Regions from separate parts of the Cytobacillus sp. genome, predicted to be linked through region 2. Evidence: predicted binding sites of a transcription regulator. Region 2 holds the regulator's gene; the other holds the start of a gene.
The links. Region 2 encodes LexA, which represses DNA repair genes until DNA is damaged. Its sites were predicted from a motif close to CGAACATATGTTCG; they were not measured.
Positions count from the first base shown of each region.

Region 1 (10,949 bases), on a different contig from region 2:
TGATTTTATTGGCGCCATGAACCAGATCCATTGCACCGCCCATTCCCTTGATCATTTTCCCGGGAATCATCCAGTTGGCCAGATCTCCTTTTTCAGAAACCTCCATACCGCCGAGAATGGCAATATTCACATGGCCTCCCCTGATCATCGCAAAAGATTCAGCACTATCAAAATAGGAGGACCCCGAAATTGCGGTAACTGTTTCTTTTCCTGCATTAATTAAATCCGGATCCACTTCGCTTTCCGCAGGATATGGTCCAATTCCCAGCAATCCATTTTCAGATTGAAGGACTACTTCTTTATTATCAGAAATATAGTTTGCAACCAATGTCGGCATGCCGATTCCCAAATTCACGTAATAGCCATTTTCAATTTCTTTCTCAGCACGTCTGGCAATTTTCTCACGGACTGCTGCTTTATCGTTACTCATGAGTCCCACTCCTTCCGTCAGTATCTATTTCTTTACAGTCAGTCTTTCAATGCGCTTTTCCTGTTTTCCCTCAACCAGCGACTGAACATAGATGCTCGGCGTATGAATATAGTTCGGATCCAATTCACCAATTTCATAAAGTGTCTCCACTTCTGCAATTGTCACTTTGCCTGCTGCTGCAATCATTGGATTGAAGTTCCGGGCAGTTTTGTGATATACAAGATTGCCCATTTTATCGCCCTTCCATGCTCTTACAAGGCTGAAGTCTGCTTTCAGTGCCTCTTCGAGGAGATATTCCTTGCCGTCAAAAACCTTGGTTTCTTTCCCCTCTGCAATCGGTGTACCTACTCCTGCCGGCGTATAAAAAGCAGGAATGCCGGCACCGCCTGCACGGATTTTTTCCGCGAGTGTTCCTTGAGGACGCAGCTCTACTTCAATTTCCCCTGAGAGAACCTGTCTTTCAAACTCTTTGTTTTCGCCGACATAAGATCCGACCATTTTCTTAATCTGTTTATTTTTTAAAAGCAGTCCCAGTCCCCAATCGTCAACACCGCAATTGTTCGAAATGACTGTAAGGTCCTTGACCCCTTTATCAACTAAAGCCAAAATAAGGTTTTCCGGAATTCCGCAAAGGCCGAAACCGCCAACCATTAGGACAGCACCATCGTGAATTTCCTGAACCGCTCCACTGAAGGAAGTACAAATTTTCTTCACTTCAATCGCTCCTTTCATTAAAATACTTATTTTTGCTAAACTTTTTTGAAGTTTTCTATGCAAGCTCCACCACTGTGGCTACCCCTTGGCCTCCTCCAATGCAAAGAGTCGCAAGGCCTTTCTTTGCCTGTCTTTTTTGCATCTCATGAATAAGAGTTACCAGGATCCTTGCTCCGCTTGCGCCGATTGGATGTCCCAGTGCAATTGCTCCGCCATTTACATTCAGAATCTCCTTGTTAAAACGAAGCTCCCTGTCAACTGCGAGCGACTGGGCTGCAAATGCTTCGTTTGCTTCAATAAGCTCCAATTCATCCATGGGAACAGATGCCTTTTCAAGCGCTTTTTTTACGGCTGCAACAGGGCCAATGCCCATGATGCTTGGATCCACACCTGCACTTGCATTTCCTTTAATCGTCACTAAGGCCTTAAGCCCCAGTTCATCTGCTTTCTTTCTGCTCATAACCAGCAATACAGCAGCCCCGTCATTAATCCCGGAAGCATTTCCGGCTGTTACGCTGCCGTCCTTCTTAAACGCCGGGCGCAAGCCTCCGAGCTTTTCAGCAGTCGTCCCTTTTTTCGGATACTCGTCTGTATCAAAAACAATCGGATTCCCTTTTCGCTGAGGAATTTCAACAGGAACGATTTCATCTTTGAATTTTCCTTCTTCAATTGCCTTTGCCGCCTTTTCCTGGCTGGCTGCGGCGAATTCGTCCTGTTCTTCCCGGCTCAGCTCGTATTTCGAGCAGAGATTCTCAGCAGTAACTCCCATATGGTAATCATTAAATGCACACCAGAGCCCGTCTGATATCATCGAATCTATAAGCTTTTGATCTCCCATTTTAAAGCCATTTCTTGCATTTTTCATTATGTAAGGAGCCTGACTCATATTCTCCATGCCGCCAGCAATCACCGCTTCAGCATCACCTGCTAAAATGGCCTGTGCAGCTAAATGAACTGCCTTCAGCCCGGAACCGCAGACCTTATTAATCGTCATTGCGGAAACGCTTTCAGGAAGACCCGCTTTAAGAGCTGCCTGCCTTGCCGGATTCTGGCCCAGACCTGCCTGCAGGACATTTCCCAGGATTACTTCATCTATCTGATCCGGTGTTACACCTGCTTTTTCAAGAGCGCCTTTTATCGCAATCGCCCCAAGTTCTGGTGCTGATACACCTTTAAGGCTTCCATTAAAACTGCCGATTGCTGTCCGGACAGCGCTGACTATTACGACCTCTGTTTGTGTCATCTCTCTCATCCTTTCAAAACATCTCTCTGCTTATATTCGTGCCAAGATCCCAAAATTCCTTTTATTTTGTCAAAATTTTTATTATTCTTGCAATCAAAAATACTTTCCTACTACAATAAATTTAAGGCATATAGCAATTTTTAAGAAAGCGCTTACCATACACGATTTAAAATATGAAACGGGAGCTGAAAACATGACGCTGGCATTTCCAAATAAAGTAACAATTATTGAAGTGGGCCCGCGGGATGGACTGCAAAATGAAAAGTCCTTTGTACCCACCGAAGTCAAGAAAGACTTTATTAAAAGTTTAAAAAATGCAGGATTAACAGAGTTGGAGCTTACTTCATTTGTGTCTCCGAAGTGGGTCCCGCAGATGGGGGATGCAGCTGAAATTACGGCAGATTGCCTTGATGCAAATACAAGGGATATCGTGCTGGCCCCAAACCGCAAAGGCATTGACAGGGTATATATGACTGAATGCCGGGCCGTTGCCGTTTTCGTCGGTGTAAGCAATACATTTAATAACAAGAATATCAATAAACCCACTCAGGAAAGCATGGATGAACTAAAGCCGATTATCGGAGAACTGAAGGAGAAAGGTTACTTTGTCCGCGCCTGCATCTCTACGGCATTTCATTGCCCCTATGAAGGAGCAATCAACCCTGAAGATACAGTTGGGCTATGCCGTCAATTTGTTGACGCAGGGGCTGATGAATTAAGCGTAGCAGATACTATCGGGATGGCTGCTCCCCATGAATCGTATGGACTTTTTTCCCGTTTAAAAGAAGAGTTTCCAAATACCCTGCTGACTGCTCATTTCCATGACACAAGAAAAATGGCCCTTACCAATATCTTTGCAGCCTTACAGGCAGGTGTCGACCGATTTGATACTTCCGCCGGAGGACTTGGCGGATGCCCATTTGCCCCTGGCGCTGCAGGCAATGCGGCAACTGAAGATGTTGTTTATATGCTTGAGCGTATGGGAATTGAAACCAATGTTAACCTTGATCAATTAATGGAAGCGGTAAAAATTGTTCAGCCTCATCTTTCCAGGCCGATTGAAAGCACCTATTTCAGGCTGAACGCTCAAACAGTTCAATAGCTGCTTCTTAGGATGAATAATACGCCCTTTCTTATAGCATCTTATTAGATGAGGCAACTGCTAAAGCAGCTGACGAATTCAATTCAGCTGCAGCCTATTAGAAGGGGGATAATCCGATGAGCCAAAAACGCGATAAAGGATATAGCCAGAAGGGGAAGCCGAATTCCGATACAGTAAACCAGACGATTGCTGCCGAGGAATTAGAAAAAGCAATACATCCAACTAAAAGACAAAACGCAAAGCAATGAGCCGCTGCATAGCGGCTTTTTTTTATGCGTAGAGCCCCTCATGAAATTTCAGCATGTCCCGGCTCACATCTCTGTTTTAATTTTATCCAGAATGGTAAAATAAAGAAAAAAAGATGGAGGGATGGGTTTGAGAAGGTTTTTACGTTATTTATTTTCCATCGTTCTCTTTCTTTCATCACTCGGCGTCTATTTTACAAATAGGCTTATGTTTATGAAAAAGAAGGAAGATGGCTATATTTTAGAAAGGGAGAAGGAGTCCGGCAGACTTGATCTTATCAAGTATGAAAGCCTGCCAAAGAGAGACGTGCTTATTCCCTCCCCATTTGGCTATAACTTAAAAGCCGTGGCTGTCGAACCACATAAAAATAGTCGCTATATTGTTATTTCCCACGGAGTTACGGAAAATAAAATGAACTCGATTAAATATATGAACCTCTTTTTGGACCGGGGATTTAATGCGGTTATCTATGATCATCGCCGCCACGGAGAATCTGGAGGAAGAACGACAAGTTATGGGCATTATGAAAAGTTTGATTTAAAAGCAATTGTTGATTGGCTTAAAGCCGAAAAAGGGCCAAATATTCAGATTGGCATTCATGGCGAAAGCATGGGAGCTGCTACAATGATCCTCTATGCGGGAATGCTCGAAGACGGTGCAGACTTTTACATCGCCGATTGCCCTTTTTCAGACTTTAAAGAGCAGCTGGCTTACCGTTTAAAAGCAGAGATGAAGCTGTCGCCAAAGCTCTTTTTGCCTGTCGCTGATCTATTTCTGCGGATGCGTGAGAAATACTCCATTGCAGATGTATCGCCTATTTCTGTTATTGAAAATATAAAGAAACCTATCCTGTTCATTCACAGTGAAAAAGACGATTTTATTTTGCCGACCATGTCCGAGGCTTTGTACGAGAAGAAAAAAGGTCCTAAACAATTTTACCTTGCTGTCAATGGGATCCATGCTCAATCCTTCAATGAAAACAGAGAAGACTATGAAAAAGTCATCGACGAGTTTTTGGATCAGTATGTCAACAGCAAAGATGCTTTATCACAATAGAAACAGCTGGCTTCAATGTAAGCCAGCTGTTTCATATAAGATCCTCTAATTTTTCTTTTTCTTTATGATTTCCTTGCCGTCTTCAGACAGTCCTCTTGCAGTATGAAAATCTCCCATTTTAAAATAATAGCGTTTGTTTTCTTTTTTAATAATTGCCGCTTCTTCAAATTTCTCTTCCTTGCCGGCTGTTTCTACTTTTTTAATATCCCCGCTTTGAATCTCACCAAAAATTACCGGCAATCTGTTTTCTAAATTACCTTCTTTATCATAATCATAAAAAGTATCTGTATAAACGGTCATATGTTCATTCTCATAATGTTCCCAATGGTTATGGCCTTCATTTTTCCAGCCTTTTTTGTCACTGCCTTTCAAATAGGCGGCTGCCATGGCCTCGACCTCATTGTGTCCATCATTCTGCTGCGTTAAATACAGGAGAATAACTCCATCTTTTACTTTTTCTTTATGTAAGATTTCTTTTACATTGAATGGAATTCCATCATCAATCGCCTGGCCCATTGTTGCTGTACTGCACCCTGACAACATCAGGAAAGCTGCCAGCAGCAAAAATAACAGATAGTTCTGCTTCATTCAAATCTCCCCCAATCAGCACTCTCTTCACCCATAATGACAAACATCTTCGTTATTCTATTTAGCCTGTAACCTTTTACTAATATATTAAAACCTTATTTTCCAGAATTTTGGAAGGGTATTTTTACCTATGTACTAATTAAAAAAGACCGCCATCCCATAGCGGCCGCCTGCTACATCATTTATTTTGTTTTATCAATAAAGCTCATTCTCGGGTTTAAATACTGATTCGGACTTTTTAACTGAAAGCAGTTTGCCTTCTCTGAAAAGTCTATTATCAAATCGTCATCTAAAAATACTTCCTTTGATTTTTCCACATATATGCTGCCAGTGTTCGTTTTGATTTCCCTGTCATCATCATCAAGCTCGTCAACAAGCCAGAGTGCCGTCACTCCGCTTACAACACAGCCGCAGCCATCTATATCATACTTAAGCCTTATAAATCCATCTTTGCCGGCAATGCGTCCCGATAATTTTTCTGCCGCCAATTCAGTTAATGCAATTTCCATGTTTTAAAACTACCTCCCCTTTGCATATGCTGTATTTTAACACAGATAGGAATAACATGCTTCTGAAAGAGACAGTTGCTTATTCAGCCACCAAAATTGTGAAAGGATGATTGGATATGTCAAAGGCGCAGATTAAAGTAATGGATAATGGATCGTTTCGTGTAACAGGTGATGTAGAATTAATCGATATGGATGGCAATAAATTTGAAACAAAACAAACCTTCTCCCTTTGCCGCTGCGGAAGATCCACGAAAATCCCATTTTGTGATGGCACTCATAAAGGAACTTTTCAATCCTGTGTCCGTGCGGAGAAAGCTCTCGATGACAAGCAATAAGGGTGGAAAACGGGGACTTATCCCCGTTTTTTTTCATTTTTTATTCCTGCGGGTGTTGCTCTTTCATCCTGTACAATCCCTTGAAGCAGTTCCCGGTCCCTGTCCGTACTGTCTTCTCCGGCCCCTGGTGCGATATTAGCCATCGGCAGCTGTTCCAGTTCTTTTCCTCTAGGCATATTTCATACACCTCCCTGCTGTTAAGATGCTTCCCGCGTCCAAAAACTACCCGTTTTAAATTCATCCAGTTCAGACATCTCTATTCATCAAGTGAACCTCGCATCCGCTATAGCGTTAATGGAAATATGATGAATTTCCCCAAATCGATCAACAATATGAAGCTTTTGGCCAAGTTCATCCCAATAATGGATGCTCCCGATGACGAGTTCATAATTCCTGCCCCTGTAATGAGTAAGTGTAACGCTTTTTTGAAATTCCATTGCCTCTGAAAGAATTTCATTCATATATTCAAATTTCTGCTCATCCAATTCCCGCTCTTGCTCGTACGTATCTTCCTCTGCCCAGTCTCTTAAGAGCTTTACATGTTCCGGCAGCATCATAGAAGTCCATTTTATTCTGCCCCGATCGCGAATCATAAGCTGACCCCCTTTTACATTTTATGGCCGCCAACCAATGTCGCACGGTGCTTGGCGGTTCCTGCGCTTGTATAAGAGACGGCTCTCAGCAGAGCTCCCCCTCCAAACTTGGAGCGGATCCGGTCCACTGTGTAGCCGAGCTCCCTTTTTTTCCAGCCATCCAAATCGAACAGATTCAGCTGCATTTCGCAGTCATCCGTAATATTGCCGAGGGAAATGGAAATCTGACGCACTGTTTTGCCCTCATAATTCTCGTCAAAAAGCTCGAGGCAGACGCGGTAAAGATCCATCGTAATATTGGTTGGCTGGTCAACTGTCCTTGAGCGGTAGAAGCCTCCTCCGAATTCATCCTGGCTGTAGCCAAGGCCAAAGCTGATGGTCCTGCCGGCTTTACGGTGGCTGCGGGCCCTTCTTGCCACTTCCTCACACATCTCAAGGACCACATGCTTAATTTCCTTTTCCTCTTTGTAATCCCTCAGTAAAATCTGGCTTTTCCCGAAGCTGATCTGCCCTTCCATGATCGGTGCCCCTATTTCCGACAGATCAATACCCCATGCATGGTGATAGAGCTGATTGCCCATAATCCCAAACTTTTTTTCAAGCTTAGCCAAATCATAGCGGGCTAGCTGTCCTACTGTAAAAATCCCCATTCCATTCAATGTCTTTTCAACACGGCGGCCGATGCCCCACATTTCCCTTAAAGGGGATACATTCCACAGCTTTGTTTTCACATCTTCATACGTCCATTCAGCAACTCCCCTTTTTTTCGCTTCAAGATCCAGGCAGAGCTTTGACATAAGCAAATTAGGCCCTATTCCTATGGCACAGGGGAGCTGAAATTCCCGTTCAATATCATCTTTTATTTTCCAGGCAATTGTCCGGGCATCACCCCAGAGATGCACTGCGCCGTCTACTTTTATAAAACTTTCATCGACACTGTACGTATGGATGGCTTCCTTGGGGACATAACGGTTAAACACCCTGGTGATTTCAGTGGAGATTCTTAAATAAGTCGCCATTTTCGGCTCCTCAATTCTAATGCGCGGGTCATTAGGAACCTCAAAAAGGCGGGCCCCTGTCTTTATCCCAAACTCTTTTTTCATTCGCGGAGAGGCAGCCAGAACAACGCTGCCCTTCCGTTCCACATTCCCCGCAATCACAAGATAGCAGTCAAGGGGATCCAGACCAAGCATGACAGCAGAACAGCTTGCATAAAAGCTCTTCATATCAACACACAAAATTTGATTATTCGGCATTGTGCTGTAATCAACCATGACTTCGACATCCTCCTTCAGAAAAGCGCAAGGCGCCGCACCAGCTTATGCAGGTCGGCAGCACCCGAATCCAAATAAAAATAACCAAGAACATTTGTTCTATATATGTATACCCAATATATTAAGCGAATATGCGTTCGGTTTCAATGGAAATTTTACGCGGTTTTTCTTAAAACAGGTTCTTTTGCCAGGTGCCGATATGACCAGAAACCAGTATAATCAGCTTGAGGTGCAAAAATAATGAACAAAAAACTGATATATAAAATGGTTCAAAACTGTTTAAAGCAATATAACGAGGACAGCCATTCCATTACGTTTGAAAGCAGGGAATTTGCAGAGATATTCAATAAAGTCATAAAGGAGAAAAATAAAGAAGCAGACAGCGAGCTGCATGAAATAGTAAATGATGTGGTATACGGGTATATTACGGGCTCACCTTATTTTTAAAGAATAAAAAAGCAGCTGCAGGGATTTGGCTGCAGCTGCTTTCTTATAAGATAAGACAGTATAAATTTTTGAACGTCAATAACTGTCTAGCTCCAGCGCCTACCCCCTCGAGGTCACAAGCCAATCCTCCCAAAAAAGGCAAAGAACGCCTTTCCGGGAGGCTCGTCTTGTGCTTGTCGGGGGTGGGCAAGGCGCTTCCGCTTTTCTTATTTCTGATTGAATGCACGTTTTCCAATTTTTTCGAACAGTCCTGGAAAAAGTGTATAGACAATACTTCCCGCATTCATCCACCGCGGGAGATTAATTTCCCTGACTGGCATCAGCATGGCATTGACTACTTTAAGCGCCACATACTCGGGCTTAAGCATATACTTGCTGACATTTTTCACATATGTGCCTTTTTCATCGGCAATATTGAAGAAGTTTGTCTCAATCGGTCCGGGATTAACAGCAGTCACAAAGACATTGCTGTCAGCCAGCTCCATGCGAAGGCTGTTCGTATAGCCAAGAACAGCATGCTTGGTTGCAGAATAGATACTGGATTTCGGTGTGGCAATTTTGCCCGCCTGTGAGGCGATGTTGATAATATGGCCGCTTCTCTGTTTCCTCATCACCGGCAGCACCATGCTGGTGCAAGCCATTAAACCAACTACATTTACATCAAACATTTCCTTTATTTCTTCAACTTTTGCTTCATGCGCCTCACGGAAAACTCCGAACCCGGCATTATTAACAAGAACATCTATGCGATCAAACCGCGCAAGTACTTCGGAAAAAACAGCCGAGACTTCGTCAGTGTCCGAAACATCGAGTTTACGTATGTAAACATCCACTGAAAAACGCCTCTGCAAATCTGCCTGCAGTTCCTGCAATTTGTCAAGGCTGCGGGCAAGAAGGACAAGGTTTGCTCCCCTCTCAGCACAAAGAACAGCCATTTGGGCTCCAATCCCTCCAGATGCACCTGTGATAATCACATTTTTATTTTTCAAACTGTCTGACAAATCAAACCACCTCTTTTGATGCGGAATACAAGAATGCTTCCTCCTCTTTATTTATATAAATCTCTCCTATTGAATGCAAATAGTCAAGCTGCGCGACCGTTTCGGAAATCGTCAGGGAAAGCTCCTTCTCATAAACTTTCGGAAAAAGGCGGCGGCACACTTCAAAAACAGTGAGTGACTCAGACTCAAGCCATGCCTTTACTTTCATTGCCCGCTCATGCTGGCGGCCAAGCCTTTCGTTTATTAACTCATTCACATTTGTAATATCCTCTCCATGTCCAGAGTAAAAAAGGGATATTGGCAGCTGCCGCAGCTTTTTCAGCGACTCGTTATACTGAAGCTGCGGCTTCGGCCGTTCCGAATTGCCGGGAAGCGGCGGCTCCAGGATGGGATTGGGAGAAATGTGTGCAAGCAAATGGTCTCCTCCAAGGAATACACCATCTTTCTCCCTGAACAAACCTATATGGCTCTGTGCATGCCCAGGCGTCTCCACTACCGTCCAATCGTCCATCCCTTCAGGCTGGCTGCCTTCCTTCAGTTCGCCCGTCAGGGTACGATTGCAGGAATAGCGCAGAGTCTTTTTCATCTTGTTTATAAAAGAAAAATAGCTTTCAGGAATCCCAAATTCGTTAAACAGTTTTATGTAAAATTCATCATGAAATTTTAGAAACTGGTCCGTCCGGGACAGCCACCTTTGATTAACCGGGTGCCCGAACACATCGAGACTGTCTGGAAAAAAGTCAAGCAGCCCGGCATGATCGGGATGATGATGTGTAAGGACAACCTGTTCAAAATCACCGGGAGTTAAATTCAGCTCTTTAAGCTGGGATTTTAGAGCTTCCCACGCTTCATCCGTTTTAGGGCCGGCGTCCACAAGAGTCAGCTTTTCCCCTTTTACTGCATATACATTAACGTCACCGACAGGAAAAGGTGTCGGGATAACAAGTTTTGCAATTCCATCCTTCCAATCTGCCATTTTAACAATCCCCCTAAAATCACTATATTTAAATAAAATAAAGCTGTTTTTTTTATATACTTCCGCTGGCCATCCAAGTCATACAGTCCATATGCCCTTAAGATAACCACCCTGTTTCACCCTTAAAATATAAGTATTTGCCATGCGTACAAATTACTGAAATTCCATAACAAAATTTAGAAATCTTCATATATAAAAATAAGTGTACCGTTCTTTTTGCTAATTGTCATTATTTTCACATAATTTTTGCGCATTATTAATATTTTTTTGGGAAATACCGCTTGACAAATAAGCGTGTCTTCTTGCATAATCACAATTAAAATTTGATTTCCACAGACCAAAGCTGGAATATGGACAGCAGAAAAATAGCGATGAATAAGATTAGTAAATGGAAAACGGCGAAAGAGAGTGAAGCTCAGCGGCTGAAAGGCTTCA
Region 1 is NZ_CAXQGS010000129.1:60,217-71,165, reverse strand. It holds gene ACEQ1T_RS22225 (3-oxoacid CoA-transferase subunit B) at 1-430, opposite strand, end outside; gene ACEQ1T_RS22220 (CoA transferase subunit A) at 455-1,144, opposite strand; gene ACEQ1T_RS22215 (acetyl-CoA C-acetyltransferase) at 1,200-2,387, opposite strand; gene ACEQ1T_RS22210 (hydroxymethylglutaryl-CoA lyase) at 2,581-3,489, shown strand; gene ACEQ1T_RS22205 (hypothetical protein) at 3,606-3,737, shown strand; gene ACEQ1T_RS22200 (alpha/beta hydrolase) at 3,865-4,791, shown strand; gene ACEQ1T_RS22195 (hypothetical protein) at 4,837-5,379, opposite strand; gene ACEQ1T_RS22190 (iron-sulfur cluster biosynthesis family protein) at 5,562-5,888, opposite strand; gene ACEQ1T_RS22185 (CDGSH iron-sulfur domain-containing protein) at 6,005-6,223, shown strand; gene ACEQ1T_RS22180 (hypothetical protein) at 6,241-6,399, opposite strand; gene ACEQ1T_RS22175 (YolD-like family protein) at 6,487-6,816, opposite strand; gene ACEQ1T_RS22170 (UV damage repair protein UvrX) at 6,831-8,090, opposite strand; gene ACEQ1T_RS22165 (YqzH family protein) at 8,331-8,537, shown strand; gene ACEQ1T_RS22160 (SDR family oxidoreductase) at 8,744-9,538, opposite strand; gene ACEQ1T_RS22155 (MBL fold metallo-hydrolase) at 9,540-10,514, opposite strand.
Region 1: the regulator LexA is predicted to act here: its motif matches at 8,217-8,230, upstream of ACEQ1T_RS22165 (YqzH family protein).

Region 2 (10,949 bases):
CAACAATGTTCAGCACCATCGAATCTGATTCCGAAAGTTCGAGCTGGCCGTTATTCGAAATGCTGTATAGCTGGACTTCTTCTTTTAAAATGCAATGGAGTATTGCAATCTTTGCATTGCCCCGCCCAAGCCTGGTTTCATCCTGAATGAGGACAACCTTGATATCCTTTTCTTTAATTAAGTCTAAAAGCTCCAATATACCGTCTCTTTCAAGATCGTATCCGCTGGCCTGTTCGCGAATCACCTTGACCACTTCAAAATTATGCTTTTTCGCCAGAATCACCAGCTCTTCTTCCTGCCTTGAAAGGGACGTTTCCTGAGTATCCTTTGTTGTACTAACCCTGCAGTAAATAATAGCTTTCATAACTTCTCCTTATTCATAAAGGTCTGAACTGGCAAGCTCTTTATAAGGCTCGTCATCCAGAGCTTTTACTGGAATTACAATTTCATCGCCCGGAAAAATCCTTCCAGACGCAATCTCATTATTTTGTTCCACCCAATTAATAAATTGATCTGTAGACAGCGAATGTTCAGCCGAAAAATTCTCAGCAATTTTCCATAAAGAGTCGCCTTCTGCAACAGTGACTTTCACAAACTTTTCCGTATCGGGTGTTTCTATTTGCACGAGCATAATAAACGATGCTGCCAGGCTTAAAACGAAGAGAATAATAGCATAAGAATATGATTTCCACAATTTTTTAAACATGATATACCACCTCTGAAAAGAATATATGTTCGCATTTGATGATTTTATTATAGACCGAACATTTGTTTTGTGTCAATGAAAATTCGAACTTATGTTTGTATCATATGGTAATTGGTGCTATAATTGAGACAACAAAAACATACGAGGTGCGTAAAGATGGTGAAATTATCAAAAAGGCAGCAAGATATATTAGAGTTTATAAAAGAAGAAGTTAAATTGAGGGGTTATCCGCCTTCTGTAAGGGAAATCGGGGAAGCAGTCGGCCTTGCTTCAAGCTCAACAGTTCACGGCCATCTCGCCAGACTTGAAAGCAAAGGGCTGATCCGCAGAGATCCTACTAAACCGCGCGCCATTGAAATTTTAGACCTGGACGAGTCTTCTCACATTCCTAAAGTCAGTGCAGTTAATGTTCCGATCGTCGGTAAAGTAACTGCAGGTCAGCCGATAACGGCCATTGAAAATGTCGAAGAATACTTCCCTCTTCCAGAAAGAATGGCACCAGCTGACGAGCATGTATTCATGCTTGAAATCATGGGAGAAAGTATGATTGAAGCCGGAATCCTTGATGGCGACTATGTCATCGTCAAACAGCAGAGCACTGCCAATAATGGAGATATCGTGGTTGCCATGACAGAGGAAGACGAAGCAACTGTCAAGAGATTCTTTAAAGAAAAAGACTTTATCCGTCTTCAGCCGGAAAACTCTACAATGGAACCTATCATCCTTCGAAATGTTTCCATCCTTGGAAAGGTTATAGGTGTATACCGCCATATGCATTAATAGAGTGATAAAAAGCAAGCAGCCTCTGCCTGCTTTTTATTTTTTCCAATTTTAAGAAGGTTATCAGTTCCTATTACCTGATGCTATTAGCGAAATCATACGAAAGTAACGGATACTTTTTCTTTTGGCATAAAGTTACAGTCAAGTATGACTATTTTATTGTTCTGAAAATTCGGTATTTTTATGCATATTAATTTATAGCCACTTTCTATATAATGGTAATACACCGAGAATCAACCTAAGGTCGCTTGTCCAAAATCTCGACTTTAGGAGTGTGAAGAAAAAATGTTTTTGAACATTACCTTCGCTTTGTTGATTGGTGGGCTGGTTGGTGTCGTTGGACATATTCGGAAAGAAGGCAAAATGGTCAAACCCAGAAGGACAAAAAAGTTCATCTATCTGGGGGTCTTTGAAGAAGTAATCATGGGGGCTTTAGCGGCTGTTTTTTTGGTCGTATCTTCAGATCCTGACTCTGCCTTAAAGGTAGTTCTCCTGGCGGTGATTGCAGGGTTTGGAGGAGATGCACTGCTGACATGTCTCGATTTCTTAAAGATCAGACATAAAGAATAGAGAGATGCAGAGAAATACGAATTAGTTAAAACCTCGTTCATCTGTAAACGGGGTTTTTGTATTTGCCTTTTTAAAAATACTCCCCGGCTAAAGTGGCCAGGGAATTTCAAATTTTCTTAGTACGAGAACATGTACTGCCCGCCCTCCCAAGAATGCACTCGCATACGTGAAAAAACACACCACCTGCTGGGAGAAATCCTGCCTTTTTTATTTTTCGACTATTTTTTCAAAACTGCTCCTTCTGCTGAACCAATGGGCAATTAAATAAAGTGAAACTAATATAAAAAAGGAATAAGTATAGGCCCAGTCGATTTTTTTATACAAGTGCAGCATTGCCATAATAGGCATTCCTACATAAGCACCAAACCCACCGAATAATACAGCCTTAACTATCGCATTCATATTTGGTTTAAATTGAATTAATAACATTATAGCCACTGGAACAGTTCCATATCGAAATGAGTAGCTGATCGTTGGTATTGGAATAACCTTAATGGGATAGGACCATTTTCCAAAGTCAACACCTAATCCATCAATGGTTGTAGAGATTATCATCGTTATAAAAGCGGCAAATAACAGCCGGGCTGAACTCTCCTTTTTCCGAAAAATTGCCCACAAAACCCAAGGAACAAGTAACATAGCTAAGGCTACCCACCAACTTAAAGTAAATAAGAAAGTGTTTAAATTCACCTCGGTAATCAATTTATTTGCTTCTGTAATAATCTTATTCGCCTTATCAAGTTGAATTAATCCTTCCTGGAATGTCATGATTCACCCACCTTTTACATTCCTTGCTTCGCGTCTAATCCTTAATATTTCAAATTTTATATCTTTTATTCTTATTCGGTCCCTTTATCACGTAATTAACTAATTCTATCTTGTGTTTATTAAAAATATTTTCAATATCACCTGTATCAACCTCTAGCCCTATTCAAATATAGTCTCCAAGACTATCCCTCTTAACATTTTTTGGATTTATAATTCATGTATAACACTTTTGTAAATGGTGAGTCGTCTGAGCATATCAAAATGGCTCGGTATTTTATATTGGTTTGCTACTTGCTTGTATTTTTTTATGGAACCAATCTTCATTTTGACTTCTACAGCTCCGTACAGTTTTTTAGAACATTTGCAATGAGCGACCTTGGCGTTACCTCTTGCAGGGAATACACCTATTCAATTGCACCTCATGAGATTTGTTCTCCTTACCATTTCTGGATGAATGTATTGTTTATTATTAACAGATTAACCTTTTCATTTGGTATTTTGCACCTTTCACAAAACCTTGAGAAGACAAGATTAAACCGGCTAGCGACAATTTTCATTCTTATCTTAGCTTTAGGTAATATTGTTTCTGGCTTTATACCGGCTGATATAAATCTATTTTGGCATTGAATAGCAGCTCAAGTTGGCATGATTACTGTCATGCCCGGTCTTTGGCTTTATGGAAAATCATTAGAAAACGGAAAACGCTGGACTCAATACTGTTTAGTCACATTACTAGTCATATCCATATTCATTATGTTAATCTTTTTCATCCCTATGCCCGCCGGTCTATTGCAATTTACCTGACTCATAATTCTTTTTTATCAATTAACACCCGCTGCCTTGTTTTAATATTCGTCAAAAAACAGAACTAAACAACAATATTCTCTAAGCCTTAACTGTATGGTCCTGAAAAACTTTTTTACAACGACGGCCAAGAACTAAAACTAAATCTTTTTTGTCCAAAAAATAGACCTCTTAACATCAATGGTGTCAAGAGGTTTACTTTTATACAAGTTTGGCATTATTACTCTGACGGAAGAACATACAGAGATAAAAAATCGTCATGACTTAAAACATGTTTCTCCAGAAATTTAATGATTGCTCATAAATCTGGAAAATAGGTTCCATCTCCCCAGTGTCCCATTTTGAAAAAAAGTCCAAATTTCTTGACCTGGGGGAGCCTAGATATTACAACTGGTTACACCAGACCTTTTTTAAACCAAAATATATATATCTTTACAAGATAAAGAATAATCACGTTGGTAATTAAACCAATGAACCAGTTCCAGTGAATATAGTGATACAATGAACTAAATTTTTCGAGAAGATAAGAATAAGTTGTTATCCCCATTGAAAATAGTAAGTAGTACAAAAATGTTCTTCTTGTCCCTTTTTCATTTGGATAAAAAAGTATAAAAAACACGGCAATTGCAGGATAAACTATATAATGTAATGAAAAGCTCATATTTGTTGCTTTATTAAATTCTCTATACGGAAACTCAACCAATCCAAATACCAATTGTATATATTCATGTATCCATGTTATTGCTTGAACAAATATAAAGGTTATCCACGCTAACCTTTTACTTTCGATTGGAATATATCTAAACAGCAAGTACAATGATAAAATCCACGAACATATTAAAATAAGAACTTCTCTGTTCATTTTAACTCCACCAAAATTAATCTTTTAGAAAACCATCGATAAAATTTATCGTTTATATAGAGAGAAATCATTACTGTTACCAGTGTCCAATACCATTTCCATTTATGATACTCAACCAGTTCAGTATTTGATTCTAATACAACTTCTAAGAAGGTAAAAAATCCAGCAAAGAAAACATAATACAATAGTGAGCCAAACCATTTTTTATTCCTTGGAAAATACAAACTAAAAATAATGGCGACTACCGGGAATAAGAAGAACTCAAAAGAAAAACTAGTCCTATTATATAAATTTGCCTTAGGATACAATTGAATCGGATATTCAATCCAACCCATTTCTACTGCTATTAAACCGGCTGGCCATGTAATGACTTGTAGAAAAAAAAAGATAACCCACGCATCTCTAACCTTTTCTCTCGGTACTAGTATCTTGAGACACATGATACTTAGTATTAATATCCCCAATATAATCCATCTTTCAAGATTCATTTAAGTCACCTTTCATCGAAACCATTTAATACTATTTGTTCACATAATTAAATAAATCGATACCACCACTTTTCATCATGCTGCCATTTGTTTGGCTTCTTATATTCCTGAAGTCTCGTCCATGTTCTATGTTATGGCAAACGACACAAACAACACTCTCTAGGTTATTTTCATCAAGTACAAACTCTTGATGATGCTCAAGCTCCTTGATATGGTGAACAACCAGTTGAATCTTCTTACGCTTAGCACTTTCATTGTATTTATTTGTATCACTCATCCAGTATTGGAGGAATAATGCTTTAACGAAAATATTTCTCCAATCCCTGGCACCCTTCTTTGCGACGGCGGGCAAGAGATTTGCCCAACGGCCTTTTCTGTTTGGCTTTATTGGCCTTATTTAAATCATTTTTTAGGATCCTAAAGAACTGTGATCTCCCCTCTTTACCAATTCACTCATTAAGACACACTCATGTGGTTCTCCAGTTAGAAGCAGGGGCAGACATGAAATACATCCCAGAGAGATTGGTTCATGGAAGTATTCAAATAACTTCAGATGTTTATTCGCATATTAGTAAAAAGATTGAAACTGAAAGAATGAGTATATTCGAGGAAAACATGAAAAATGTCCTTGAATTAATTTTTTGCTTTAAAATCGGGCATTTTTAGGGCAAAGCAAAAACTAAAGCCACATTACAATTTTTGCCCGAAAATAAAAACCCCTCAACACCAATGGTGTCAAGGGGTTTACTTTTTAATACATGCTCAAGTACTGCTCGCGCTCCCATGGATGCACTTGCGTACGGAACATATCCCACTCAATTTCCTTCGCTTCAATGAAGTGTTCAAAGATATGTTCACCAAGAGCGGACACGATGACTTCATCTTTCTTAAGCTCATCAAGTGCAGCAGCCAATGTAGCCGGAAGATCCTTGATGCCTTCTTCTTCACGTTCCTGCTTGTTCATTACATAGATGTTGCGGTCTACTGGTGCCGGAGGAGTCAATTTGTTCTTGATTCCGTCAAGTCCAGCTTTTAGAAGTACAGCCATTGCAAGGTATGGGTTTGCAGCAGGGTCTACACTTCTTACTTCAACACGTGTACTTACACCGCGGGAAGCCGGAATACGGATAAGCGGTGAACGGTTTTGAGCAGACCATGCAACATAGCAAGGTGCTTCATAACCAGGCACCAAACGCTTATAAGAGTTAACGATTGGATTTGTTACTGCAGTAAATGCTGTCGCATGGTTGATGATGCCTGCGATAAAGTGACGTGCATCTTCACTTAATTGAAGATCACCAGTTTCGTTGAAGAATGCATTTTTGCCATCCTTGAATAAGGAAACGTTACAGTGCATACCTGATCCGTTAACACCGAACAGCGGTTTTGGCATGAATGTCGCGTGCAGGCCGTGCTTGCGGGCAATTGTTTTAACAACAAGCTTGAACGTCTGGATTTGGTCACAAGCTGTTAATGCATCTGCATATTTGAAGTCGATTTCATGCTGTCCAGGTGCAACCTCATGGTGGGATGCTTCAATTTCAAAGCCCATTTCTTCAAGCTCAAGCACGATATCGCGGCGGCAGTTTTCTCCAAGATCAGTTGGCGCAAGGTCGAAGTATCCGCCATTATCGTTCAATTCAAGAGTCGGCTCACCAGCCTGGTCAAGCTTGAATAAGAAGAATTCCGGCTCAGGTCCTAAGTTGAAATCAGAGTATCCCAACTCTTCCATTTCTTGTAAGATTCGTCTTAAGTTGCTGCGGGGATCACCGAGGAATGGAGTTCCATCCGGATTGTAGATATCACAGATAAGGCGTGCAACTTTCCCTTTTTCAGCTGTCCAAGGGAATACCACCCAGGTATCAAGGTCAGGATAAAGGTTCATATCTGATTCTTCAATACGTACAAAGCCTTCGATTGAAGATCCATCAAACATCATTTTGTTATCAAGGGCTTTTTCAAGCTGGCTGATCGGAATTTCCACGTTCTTGATAGTTCCAAGAATATCCGTAAACTGTAAACGGACGAATTTTACATTTTCCTCTTCTGCAATTCGCTTAATATCTTCTTTAGTAAACTTTGCCACTGGTAGTTCCTCCCTTAAATTTACATGAGTGATTTATTTTTTGCTCTGTTAATGTGCGCTCAGAAATCCAAGACAATATCAACGAGCTTAATAACGGCTTTTTTTAATGAAAAAAGCGATGCATGTTGCCCTGACGCAATGATGAACGATTAAATCGGCCCGCCTGCACTATTTCCTTGCGAAGGAGTTTCCGGATTTCTTCATCTGATAGATCGCGTCTCGCTTTTTCTGCTTGCTTATTCATGTTTTCAGTTATCGCTTGCTGTTCTTTTACGAAAAATAGCTGCTTGATCCCAGCCATGTTCACGCCTTGATCAATCAAATCTTTAATTTCCAGAAGGACATCGATGTCGTTTAAGGAAAAAAGCCTTCTATTTCCGTCAGTTCTAGCTGGAGAAATTAATTGGTGCTCTTCATAGTAGCGAATCTGCCTGGCGGTCAGGTCAGTCAGCTGCATGACAGTACCAATTGGGAAAAGCGGCATGGAACGTCGAATTTCGCTTCCAGTCAACTATTTCTCCCCCTTTTCAATTACTTCTTGAGTTTATTATATGTAATGTCAGATTATCTGTCAACAATATGTTAGCTTTTATAACATGATTTTTTCAAAAAAATTTTACCTTTCATATTTTCATATAAATCTCAATAAAGAAACAGAAAAGGACAACTAACTATGTAGCTGTCCTTCTTAATATTCACCTAATTTATTTGGACTAAACCTTTTTCCAGCAATTGGTTCAGCGCGATGCATACAGCCATTTTCACATGGGAATAAGTCAGCCCGCCTTGAACATAAGCAACATAAGGCGGCCTGATGGGGCCATCAGCTGTCAGTTCAATGCTTGCACCCTGAATAAAAGTACCCGCTGCCATGATAACATCGTCTTCATATCCTGGCATATAAGCAGGGTAGGCAGTTACATGGGAATTAACAGGAGATGCAAATTGAATCGCCTGGCAAAAAGCCACCATTTTTTCTTTATCATCAAATTGAACAGATTGGATTAAATCGGTTCTTTTACTGTCCCACTTTGGATTGGAGTTCATTCCAAGCCGTTCAAGCAGTGCTGCTGTAAAAACAGCCCCTTTCAAAGCCTGACCGACAACATGTGGAGCCAGGAAAAAGCCCTGATACATTTCCTGAAGGCTGTAAAGGGACGCACCTGCTTCTGCACCAATTCCCGGTGAAGTCATACGGAAGGAACAAGCTTCGACCCATTCCTTCTTCCCGACAATATAACCGCCTGTCTTGGCAATTCCCCCGCCGGGATTCTTAATAAGCGACCCGGCCATCAAGTCTGCCCCAACATGGCAAGGCTCTCGGTCTTCAACAAACTCTCCATAGCAATTATCAACAAAAACAATCGCATCCGGCTTAATTTCTTTTACGAACTGAATCATTTCTTCTATTTGTTCGATTGTGAATGATGGTCTTGTTGCGTATCCCTTAGAACGCTGTATGCCAATCATTTTCGTATTCGGTTTAATTGCTTTTTCAACTGCAGGATAATCAATGCTTCCATCTTCATTCAGCGGGATGCTATTGTATCCAATCCCGAACTCTTTCAGCGAACCGTTTCCAGTTCCCCGGATTCCAACAACTTCTTCCAGTGTGTCATATGGTTTTCCGGTGATGTACAGCAATTCATCACCCGGCCGCAATACGCCAAAGAGTGCAATGGAAATGGCATGCGTCCCTGATATAATCTGAGAGCGGACCAATCCTGCTTCCCCGCCGAAAACTTCAGCATATATTTCCTCCAATGTATCCCTGCCGATATCATCGTATCCATATCCGGTTGAAGGAATGAAATGCGAATCGCTGACTTTGAAATTTTGAAAGCTCTTTAATACACGGAATTGATTCTCATCAATCCGCTCATCAATACTCTTTAATACCTCTGAAATTTGCTGCTCCACTTCTTTTACTATCGGCTGGAGCTTTTCTCCTTTTGATAACTGTTGAAACATGATGTTCTCCTAACTATACGGTATATTTCATTAAAGGCCCTGAAATCTGATGGTCTTCGAGGTAATAGCCCTTGCAAACATAGAGCTCTTTATCTTCATTGAAAGTCAATTCCCTCAGGATGGTTTCGTTCTTGAGCTGTGACAGCAGTTTTCCCTCTGTCGAAGGCACCTCCACATGGTAATGCTTCATCATTCCCAGGATCATCTGCTCGATTTTCCGTTTCAGTTCATTGCGGTCATCTTCATCAAAGGCACTGATCTGAATCGTTTCTGTTCTGGCGGTCGGGACAAAATCAGGATGCCTTAAATCTCTCTTATTATATACCGTAAGCTGCGGTATTTTATCATTTTCCAAATCTTCTATCAGTTTATTGACTGTCTGCTCATGCTGGTAATAATCCGGATTGGACATATCGACTACATGAAGAAGAAGATCTGCTTCCTTTACTTCTTCCAGAGTGGAACGGAAGGCTGCAATGAGCGTAGTCGGCAAATCCTGAATAAATCCGACTGTATCTGTCACAAGTGTGATAAATCCGCTTGGCAATATCAGCTTGCGGGTCATCGGGTCAAGTGTGGCAAACAGCTGGTTTTCTTCATAGGAATCCGCTTCCGACAATCTATTAAAAATAGTGGATTTCCCTGCATTTGTATAGCCGACAAGCGCTATTTGGAATGCTTTATTTTTCTTTCTTCGTTCACGGTATCTGTCACGGTGCTGCACAATGACAGAAAGCTGGGTCTTAATATCATCAATTCGGCGGCGGATATGGCGGCGGTCTGATTCAAGCTTGGTCTCACCCGGTCCCCTTGTGCCGATTCCCCCTCCAAGCCTTGAAAGCTGGACACCCTGGCCTGACAGGCGCGGCAGCAAATACTGCAGCTGTGCCAATTCGACCTGCAGCTTCCCTTCTTTAGAGCGCGCCCTCTGCGCAAAGATATCTAAAATCAGCTGTGTGCGGTCAATTATCCGTGCATCCAAATCTGCAGATAGGTTGCGAACCTGGCTTGGTGAAAGCTCATCGTTAAAAATGATAATATCTGCTTCCATATCTTCCTGAAGCGCAGCCAGTTCCTCCACTTTCCCTTTTCCTATATATGTAGACGGATGAACCCGTTCCCTTTTTTGAGTAATCGAAGCTAAAACTTTTCCGTTTGCCGTTTCAGTCAGCGACTCCAATTCTTCCATTGAATATTCAAACCGCTGGTCATCTTCATCAGTATGGCAGCCGACAAGAATGACTTTTTCATAATCTGGCTTATGTTCCAACCAGCATCCCTCTTTCATATGCTTATTTTAATTGATAACATCATAACAAAAAACATATTCAAATACTAATTTTTACCGCTATTCATAGGCTTTTGCACCGCCCATAATAAATGAATAAAAAAATGGTTGTATTTCTTATTTCCCGTGTTAAAATCATATTGTTTGGAAAGAATTTACGTTTTACTAACTTAAATAAAAATATATTTATAGATTTGCATCAAGAGGAGAAATGGCATATGACATGGGAAGTTTTAAGTATGATCGGCACTGTTGCTTTCGCTGTGAGCGGAGCAATTGTGGCCATGGAAGAAGAATATGATATTTTAGGTGTTTATATTCTGGGTATTGTTACCGCTTTTGGCGGCGGGGCCATCCGAAACCTGCTAATAGGTGTTCCTGTCTCTGCCCTTTGGGAACAGGGTTTATTTTTTCAGATTGCCCTTTTATCCATCACAGCAGTAATGCTGTTCCCTAACAATCTGCTCAAGCATTGGCAAAAGTGGGGTAATTTCACTGACGCAATCGGATTATCCGCCTTTGCTATCCAAGGAGCACTATACGCAACTGAAATGAATCATCCTTTAAGCGCTGTAATTGTGGCTGCTGTATTGACAGGAAGCGGCGGGGGCATCATCCGTGACCTT
Region 2 is NZ_CAXQGS010000053.1:59,696-70,644, reverse strand. It holds gene ACEQ1T_RS10035 (recombinase family protein) at 1-364, opposite strand, end outside; gene ACEQ1T_RS10030 (LysM peptidoglycan-binding domain-containing protein) at 374-706, opposite strand; gene lexA (transcriptional repressor LexA) at 863-1,486, shown strand; gene ACEQ1T_RS10020 (DUF4257 domain-containing protein) at 1,772-2,056, shown strand; gene ACEQ1T_RS10015 (CBO0543 family protein) at 2,264-2,824, opposite strand; gene ACEQ1T_RS10010 (CBO0543 family protein) at 4,023-4,490, opposite strand; gene ACEQ1T_RS10005 (CBO0543 family protein) at 4,487-4,978, opposite strand; partial or broken gene ACEQ1T_RS10000 (hypothetical protein) at 5,026-5,255, opposite strand; gene glnA (type I glutamate--ammonia ligase) at 5,730-7,064, opposite strand; gene ACEQ1T_RS09990 (MerR family transcriptional regulator) at 7,168-7,575, opposite strand; gene ACEQ1T_RS09985 (methionine gamma-lyase family protein) at 7,764-9,035, opposite strand; gene hflX (GTPase HflX) at 9,049-10,323, opposite strand; gene ACEQ1T_RS09975 (trimeric intracellular cation channel family protein) at 10,542-10,949, shown strand, end outside.